2 regions of the Adlercreutzia sp. CNCM I-6207 genome follow, and region 2 is predicted to be linked to the other one. Evidence: predicted binding sites of a transcription regulator. Region 2 holds the regulator's gene; the other holds the start of a gene.
The links. The regulator LexA, encoded in region 2, represses DNA repair genes until DNA is damaged. The targets are predictions, from matches to a motif close to CNAACANNTGTTNG.
Positions count from the first base shown of each region.

Region 1 (4,420 bases), on a different contig from region 2:
TCTGCCAGCTCCTTATTCACCTGCTCGGCAGTGGCGCCCTCCACATCTTCCGTGATGAAGCCCATGATGTCGTTGATGGCCTTGCGGATAGTCTGGGGCTTGATACCATGCTCCTCGTTGTAGGCCATTTGGATGTCGCGGCGCCGGCGCGTCTCGTCGATAGCCCGGCGCATAGAATCGGTGATGCGGTCGGCGTACATGATGACCTGGCCGGACACGTTGCGGGCCGCGCGGCCTATGGTCTGGATGAGCGAGCGGTGGTTGCGCAGGAAGCCCTCTTTATCGGCGTCCAGGATGGCCACGAGCGACACCTCGGGCAGATCGAGTCCCTCACGCAGAAGGTTGATGCCCACGAGCACGTCGAACTCGCCCCGGCGCAGATCGCGCAGGATCTCCGTGCGCTCCAGGGTGGCGATGTCCGAGTGCATGTAGCGCGCCTTCACGCCCTGGTCGAGCAAGTGGTCGGTCAAGTCCTCCGCCATCTTCTTCGTGAGCGTCGTGATGAGCACGCGCTCGTTGCGCGCCGCCCGCTCCTTCGCCTCGTCGATGATGTCGTCGATCTGGCTGGCGCTCGTGCGCACGACGATCTCCGGATCCAGTAGGCCCGTCGGGCGGATGACCTGCTCCACCTGGGCGAGGCTCACCTTCTCCTCGTAATCGCCGGGCGTGGCCGACACGTAGATGAACTGTGGAATGCGCTCCTCGAACTCGTCGAAGCGAAGCGGGCGGTTGTCCAGGCAGCTGGGCAGGCGGAAGCCGTGCTCGGCCAGCGTGATCTTGCGGGAGCGGTCGCCCTCGTGCATGCCGCGGATCTGCGGCACCGTGACGTGGGACTCGTCGATGATGCAGAGGAAGTCCTTCGGAAAGTAGTCGATGAGCGTATAGGGCGGCTCGCCCGGCGCGCGCCCGTCCAGATGGCGCGAGTAGTTCTCGATACCGGAGCAGAAGCCCATGGTCTCCAGCATCTCCAAGTCGTAGTTCACACGCATCTCCAGACGCTGAGCCTCAAGAAGCTTCCCCTCCTCCTTGAACTGCATGAGGCGCTCGCGCAGCTCGTCTTGAATCGTGCCGAGGGCCTTGTCCATCTTCGGACGCGCCGTGACGTAGTGGGACGCCGGCCAGATGGGCAGCGCCTCGTAGGAGTTCAGCACCTCGCCCGTGACCTGGTCGATCTCGTCGATGGATTCGATCTCGTCCCCCCAGAACTCGATGCGCACCGGATGGTCGGCGTAGGGCGGGAACACATCCAGCGCGTCACCCCGCACGCGGAAGGTGCCGCGCTTCTGCTCGTAGTCGTTGCGGTCGTACTGGATGTCGATGAGCTCGTGGATGACCTGGTCGCGGTCCATCTCCTTCTGCTTGTCGACGAACACCGCCATGCCGGCGTAGTCCATGGGGCTGCCGATGCCGTAGATGCAGCTCACCGATGCCACCACGATGACGTCCCGCCGCGACAGCAGAGCCGAGGTGGCCGCATGGCGCAGCTTCTCCACCTCCTCGTTGATGGAGGCGTCCTTCTCAATGAAGGTGTCCGATGAGGGCACGTAGGCCTCGGGCTGGTAGTAGTCGTAGTAGGAGACGAAGTACACCACGGCGTTGTCGGGGAAGAACTCCTTCAGCTCGGCGGCCAACTGGGCCGCCAGCGTCTTGTTCGGCGCCATGACGAGCGTGGGCTTCTGCACCGCCTCGATGGTCTTTGCCATGGTGAAGGTCTTGCCCGAGCCGGTGACGCCCAGAAGCGTCTGGTAGCGCAGGCCCTCTTCCACGCCCTTCGCGAGCGCCGCGATGGCCTCGGGCTGGTCCCCCGACGGCTCGAAGGGCGAGACCACCTTGAACGGGGTGTTCGCCAGCCGCACCTCCGGCAACTTCCCCGCCATTTCCATACCTTCTATATTGGAAAGATGAGTGGACACGCGCATCCCTCCTCTCACAGTAATTCGCTATAAGGAGAACAGTCTAGCACCTTCCCCAAGAAATGAACAGATGTTCGCTTAAAGTTCACGATCCGTCCAACCATGAGTGCTATACTCTGCAATCGCTGTTGACATCCCGCGACGTGAGGAGATCATCGTGGCGAACGTGAAGAACGTGGCCCCCGGCGTCGGCCTGTGCGCGGCCATCGCCCTTCCCTGCTGGTTTCTCGGCGAGGCGCTGCCCGTGGTGGGCGGCCCGGTGTTCGCCATCCTCATCGGCATGGTCATCGCCCTTTGGTGGAAGCAGCCGGCGCGCGGCATCGTGCAGGACGGCATCGGCTTCACAGCGAAAAAGGTGCTGCAGTACGCCGTCATCCTGCTGGGCTTCGGGTTGAACCTCGCCCAGATCGCCGCCGTGGGCGCCGAGAGCCTGCCTATCATCCTCACCACCATCGCCACGGCGCTCATCGTGGGCTACATCCTCTACCGCGTGCTGCGCATGGATTCCGCCATCGCCACGCTCATCGCCGTGGGCTCGTCCATCTGCGGCGGCTCGGCCATCGCCGCCACGGCGCCGGTCATCCGCGCCAAGGACGAGCAGGTGGCCCAGGCCATCTCGGTCATCTTCCTGTTCAACGTCATCGCGGCGCTCATCTTCCCTACCCTGGGAAGTATGCTCGGCATGTCCAACGAGGGCTTCGGGCTGTTCGCCGGCACCGCCGTGAACGACACCTCGTCGGTCACCGCCGCCGCGGCCGCCTGGGACGGCATGCATCCCGGATCGAACGCCCTTGACGACGCCACCATCGTGAAGCTCACGCGCACGCTCGCCATCATCCCCATCACGCTCGTACTGGCCATCGTCATGGCTCGCAAGGAGAACGCAGCAGGCGCCGGTGCGGCTGTGGCCGGACCCGGCACCGACGGCCTGGCAGTGAGCGACCCTGCCGCCAACGCCGCAGCGGCTCCCACCGGCGCGAGGCTTCTCGGCGGCTTCTCACTGAAGCGCGCCTTCCCCACCTTCATCCTGCTCTTCCTGGCAGCCTCGGTCATCACCACGGTTGCTGTTGCCGCTGGAGCCGACGCGGCCGCCTTCGCGCCTCTGAAGGCCTTGAGCAAGTTCTTCATCGTCATGGCCATGGCCGCCATTGGCCTGAACACCGACCTCGTGAAGCTGGTGAGGAGCGGTGCCAAGCCCATCCTCATGGGCCTCATCTGCTGGATCTGCATCGCCGCTGCCAGCCTGGGGATGCAGCACTTACTAAACCTGTGGTAACTAGCAGCAGAACGACACAAGTTCGCCCCAGGAAATCAGCGAGAGGCCCTGTCGCGTTTCAGATTCGTCCGCCTTTGGCCCAAGCGTACTCTGGTACGCGCCGTGGCCAAAACAAGGGCGAAGATGAAATGCGACAGGGCCTCGCAGCATCGGCATAAAATCCTGTTGCGTTAGCAACAGGATTTATATTCGTTCCACCAGGAGATAACTTCGTTGCGCAGCTCCTCGGGGGTGCCGTCGTTGTTGAAGACGACATCCGAGGCTTCGATGCGGTCGGCGTCGGTGATCTGGCGAGCGATGCGGGCGCGCACGTCCTCCTCGGGAAAGCCCGATTTCACGGCGCGCTCGATGCGGGTCTCCAGCGGCGCGAGCACCGCCATGACCACATCGGCCCCGTAGGCCAGCGAGCTCTGACGATTACGGAACACCGAGTACTCCACCACCACGGCCGGCTTGCCCTCGGCCTCAAAGCCGTCGATGAGGTCAGTGTAGCGCTCCTCGATACGGGGCATCGTGATGGTGTTCAGCTTGCGCGTGGCGGCCGGCGTCGCGAAGGCCTTGGCGGCCAGCGCGCTGCGCACCACTTCCCCGTTCTCGTCGAAGATATCATCGCCGAAGGCGCCGCGCAGGTCGTCCTTCACCGTGTCCCACGTGAGCACCTCGTGCCCCACCTGATCGAGATCGATCCAGGCCAGGCCCTCGTCAGTGAGCGCCTTGCGCGCCGTGGACTTCCCGGCGCCCATGCCGCCGATGAGAAACAGCTTCTTCATGTGAACCTCCTCCGAAACCGCGCCCCTTCGCGCGATCATATCCAAGTAATTCAACGGAACCATCATACACGAGAAAGGCCGCTCCGAAGAGCGGCCTTTGAAAAGTCACTGGTCGTTCGCAGTCGCACGAACCCGCAGAGGCTACTCGGCGTCGACGGTCTCCACCTCGACGACCTCGGCCTCGGCCGGAGCCTCGTCCTTCTTGCGGCGGGCCGGCTTCTCCTCGGCCTGCACCGACTCGTCCACGTCGATCTCGAAGCCGAGCTCCTCGGCAGCAGCCTTCATGGACAGGGAAATGCGGCGGCGATCCGGGTTGATCTCCATGACCTTCACCTTCACATCGTCGCCCGCATGCACGACCTGCGCCGGGGTGTCGATGTGGCGGCCGGCCATCTCGGAGATGTGCACCAGGCCCTCGATGGAGTCGCCCAGCTCGACGAAGGCGCCGAAGGGCACGATCT
Region 1 is NZ_CDRVLZ010000016.1:21,206-25,625, forward strand. It holds gene uvrB (excinuclease ABC subunit UvrB) at 1-1,877, opposite strand, end outside; gene ACW4QM_RS08875 (YeiH family protein) at 2,071-3,189, shown strand; gene coaE (dephospho-CoA kinase) at 3,360-3,959, opposite strand; gene rpsA (30S ribosomal protein S1) at 4,101-4,420, opposite strand, start outside.
Region 1: uvrB (excinuclease ABC subunit UvrB) is a predicted target of LexA. The motif match lies at 1,977-1,990, and genes of this name have one in related genera.

Region 2 (4,420 bases):
AGCTCTTGCAGGTAAGGGTGATCTGGGCCGTGGCGCTGTCGCCGTCGACATTGATCGAGTCGATCGTGTAATCGAAGCCGCTCAGGTAGGACTTCATGAACTCGACGCCGTCGATGCCGTAGACCGAAAGCTGGCTCATATCGATGGACTCGGAGAACTCGTTGACGAACGCGTCGTCGATGTTCTTAATGCTGTCCAGTTCGGACGAGAGTGAAGCGCGGATGGCGTCTTCATCGCTCGTGCCGCTCGAGCAACCGGCCAACCCGACCATTCCAATGGAAAGCGTCAAAAGAGCAGCGAGAACCACTAGAAAACCCTGTATAGTTGATCGTGATTTCGATTTTACATAATCCATATTATCAGCCTTTCTTGTCAATCTTTTCAGAAGCCCTCCAACTTGAAACATTTTACCGTATATGGAAGGTGTTTAGCCCCAGGCATTGCCGCTGCCGCCGGATGGCTGCGCGGTGATGGTGGCGCCCTCGCCGAGGATCGAGGTGAAGTCTCCCGTTTGCATGGCCTCCATGAGCACGGGCATCATGAGCGCGATGCCGACGATGTTGACGATGAGCGCAATGGCGCTGATGGCGAGACCCCAGATAAGCGTCTGGCGTACCGTGGCGGCATAGACCTTCTGGCGACCATCGACATCGTCTATCACGTGCTTGATCTTAACGAAGCCGACAATGGCGCAGACGAGGCCCACCGTGCTCAGCATCACGCCGCCGATGATGAAGGAGACTGGACCTGCAATGGCGGCTACCGTCGAGAGCGTGCGGGCGGATTTCAGGTCGGCGTCGATGAGCGCCCGTCTCTGATCCTGCGAGGGCTCCGTCGACGGCTCGGGTCGCTGGGGATTTTCGGGAGTCGTCTCCGGAGCTCCCAGCTGCTGGGGCTCGGGCGTTTCTTCGGGTTTCGAATCGCGGTGATCGGTCATAAAGGACACTCTTTCTAGGAAAGGCCGCTGCTTCCGAAGCCCTGCGCTCCGCGCGAGCTCTCGGGAAGCTCATAAGTGTTATGTAAAGTAATGGTGGGGGTAGCGATGATCACGAGTTGGGCGATGCGCTCGCCCTTTTCGTAATTGAACACCTCCGTTGGATCGAGATTGATGAGCGGCACCTTGATCTCCCCCCGGTAGCCGCTGTCTATGAGGCCCGGGGCGTTCACGATGGAGATGCCCTGTCGTGCCGCCAGGCCGCTTCGGGGAATGATGAGCCCCGCATAGCCCTCGGGAATGGCCAAGGCGATACCGCAGGGCACGAGTGCCCGCTCGAAGGGCAAAAGCGTGCCGCCCTCGGCGGCGCGCAAATCGAGACCCGCATCGCCCGGACGGGCGTAGGCGGGCGCTTCCAGGGTCTCGTCGAGCTGCTTGAAAAGAACGTCCATGGATCAGCCCAGCTCTTTCAGGGCCTCGGAGAACTCCTCCACATTCTGGAAATCCTTGTAGACGCTGGCGAAGCGAATATAGGCAACGTCATCCAGAGTGGCCAGACGGGCCAGTACCAAATCGCCCAAATCGCGCGATTTGATCTCGTTGCGCTGACTCGATCGCAATTCCGCCTCGATGCTCGTGATGAGTCCGTCGATCTTCTCGGGCGTGATGGGACGTTTCGCGCAGGCGATGAGCAATCCTCGCATGAGCTTCTCGCGGTTGAAGACCTCCGATGAACCGTCGGCCTTGATGACGAGAATGGGATTTTCGGCGAGCCGCTCGTAGGTGGTGAATCGCGTGCCGCACTGCAGGCATTCGCGACGGCGCCGGATAGAGGCGCCGTCGTCGGCCGATCGCGAGTCGACGACTTTCGATTCCTGGTAGCCACAGGAAGGACAGCGCATAGGTTCTCCTTCTCACTTTGATAAGTTGATTGCTTATCATACCCTATCAGACCTAGCGCGCTCCCCTCTTCAAAACATTGCTACCTTCGCGACACCCGCCCTCGACGCTCTAGGCGAAGAAGATGAGGAATGACGCGATGGTGCTGAGCGTGAAGGCTATGGAAAATTCGATGCGTGCCATTTTTTACTCCTGACCTCTTGCGTAGAACCTTTGTTCGCAGTTATAATAGAGCGAACAAAGGTTCACGTCAAGAGATTTTTCAAACAAATGTACGCTTTTGTGAAAGGATGCGCTATGACCCAGAAAGTGACCAAGCGGCAACAGGCGGTTCTCGACTGCATCGAAGCGTGCATTCGCGAGAAGGGCTACGGTCCTACGGTGCGCGAGGTGTGCCAGAGTTTGGGGCTCTCCTCCCCTTCCACCGTCCATGTCCATTTGAAGGCACTTGAAGACAAGGGCTTCATCAAGCGCGACCCCCTTAAATCCCGCTCCATCGCGCTTACCTATCCCATCGAGGAGGTTCCCTCCCCTGTCACGGCCTTCGCGGCCGCCTACAGCAAGCTCGTCAATGTGCCCTTGGTGGGCAACGTGGCTGCCGGCTCCCCTATTCTCGCCGAGGAGAACATCACCGACACCATCACGCTGCCCACCGATATCGTCGGCGATGCCCCCTCCTTCATGCTCTCGGTGCGCGGCGAGTCCATGATCGAGGCCGGCATCAACGATGGCGACTACGTGGTTGTGAAGGAGCAGCCGGTGGCCAACAACGGCGATATCGTCGTGGCCATCATCGACGACGGCGCCACCGTCAAGCGCTTCTTCCGCGAGGCCGACCATATCCGCCTGCAACCGGAGAACTCGACGATGGATCCCATCATCACCACGGACTGCTCCATTGCCGGCAAGGTGGTGGCCGTGTTTCGGCGCCTGTAGCGCCTTCGCTGCGCCGATAGGCCGCGAGTCCTCCCCTTTTGGTCAATCAAGAGCGCCCCTGCTCCGGATGCGAGGATCCGGAGCAGGGGCGCTCTTTCGTTTCTGGAGCGGTGGTTTCCTCAAGCGTCGACGTCCGAGACAAGGTAAGGGGAGAACGCGCTGACGAAGGCAGGGGCCGCGAGCAGCTGCAGGCGCGTGCCTGTCGCCTCGTGACTCTCGGAGATGATGTGGCAGCGCTCGTGGGCCAGCGATACCAAATCCCCCCGTTGGTACGGCACGAGCACGTCCAGCTTGGCGTCGGCGGACGAGGCGGCCTGGGCAATGGCGCCCACGAGCCCCTCTATGCCCTCTCCAGAGCGAGCGGACACGAACCGGGCGCTCGGATAACGCCTTTTAAGGCCAGCCAGCGTCTCGGCGTCCAGCAGATCGCATTTGTTGAAGGTGGCGATCGTCGGAATGCTCTGGGCCCCTATCTGGTCGAGAACCTCGCACACGGCCTCGATCTGCTCCTCGAACTCCGGCGAGGAGGCGTCGATCACGTGCAGGATAAGGTCGGCTCCGGTGATTTCGTCGAGCGTCGACTTGAAGGCCTCGACCAGGGTGGTGGGCAGCTTCTGGATGAAGCCGACGGTGTCGGTGACGGTGACCTCGCGGCCCTCGGGCAGTTCGAACTTGCGGGTGGTGGAGTCCAGCGTGGCGAAGAGCTTGTCGTAGCTGAGCACGTCGGCTCCGGTGAGCCGGTTGATGAGCGAGCTTTTCCCGGCGTTGGTGTAGCCGGCCAGTGCCACTTTGAACATGCCGCTGCCGTACCGACTCTCACGCTGCAACGAGCGCACGTCGGACAGGCGCTCAAGCTCGCGGCGAATGCTCGTGATGCGCTTGCGCACCATGCGGCGGTCCACCTCCAGCTGGCTTTCGCCCTCACCGAAGCGGGATCCCACGCCGCCTCCCATGCGGTTCGAAGCGAGGTGGGCCCACATGCCGCGCAGGCGCGGGTACAAGTACTGGTTCTGGGCGAGACGCACCTGCAGACGCCCCTCCTTGGAGGTGGCGTGCAGGGCGAAGATGTCCAGAATGAGGGCCGTACGGTCGATGACCTTCACGGACTTGTCCATGACCTTCTCCAGATTGGCCTGCTGGGAAGGTGTCAGCTCATCGTCGAAGATGACGAGGTCGGCCTCGTGCGACCGTGCCAGCTCGGCGATTTCGTCGGCCTTGCCCGTGCCGACGAAGGTGCGCGGGTTGGGCGCGTCCAAGCGCTGGGTCGTCGTGGCCACCACATCGGCTCCGGCCGTATCGGCCAGACGTTCCAGCTCGGCCAGGGAAGATTCCAAGGGCCACGGCAGCCCCGGGCGCTCGACGCCCACGAGAACGGCGCGCTCGCGGCGCTCCTCGGCCTTGGTGGCCGGACCCTTTTGGATGACGGATTCGTATTCGGTCATAGCATGCTCCTTTGCTTCAAGTAACGACGGATCCCATGAGGGGAAGGCGGTGCAAGTGGTCGTTACAGGCGCATGAGCATCACTCCTTAATCGTGGCGCGGCGTTGCGCCGGTGAAACGGGGGCTATCATAGCACAACAGCAGCGCCGGAGAAGCTCACGGCAGCACAATGGTTCCCGAGAAGCTCTCCGTTGCCGGTCCCGTCATGG
Region 2 is NZ_CDRVLZ010000010.1:60,777-65,196, reverse strand. It holds gene ACW4QM_RS06695 (hypothetical protein) at 1-307, opposite strand, end outside; gene ACW4QM_RS06690 (hypothetical protein) at 428-937, opposite strand; gene dut (dUTP diphosphatase) at 952-1,386, opposite strand; gene nrdR (transcriptional regulator NrdR) at 1,390-1,836, opposite strand; gene lexA (transcriptional repressor LexA) at 2,132-2,770, shown strand; gene hflX (GTPase HflX) at 2,890-4,212, opposite strand; gene dapF (diaminopimelate epimerase) at 4,368-4,420, opposite strand, start outside.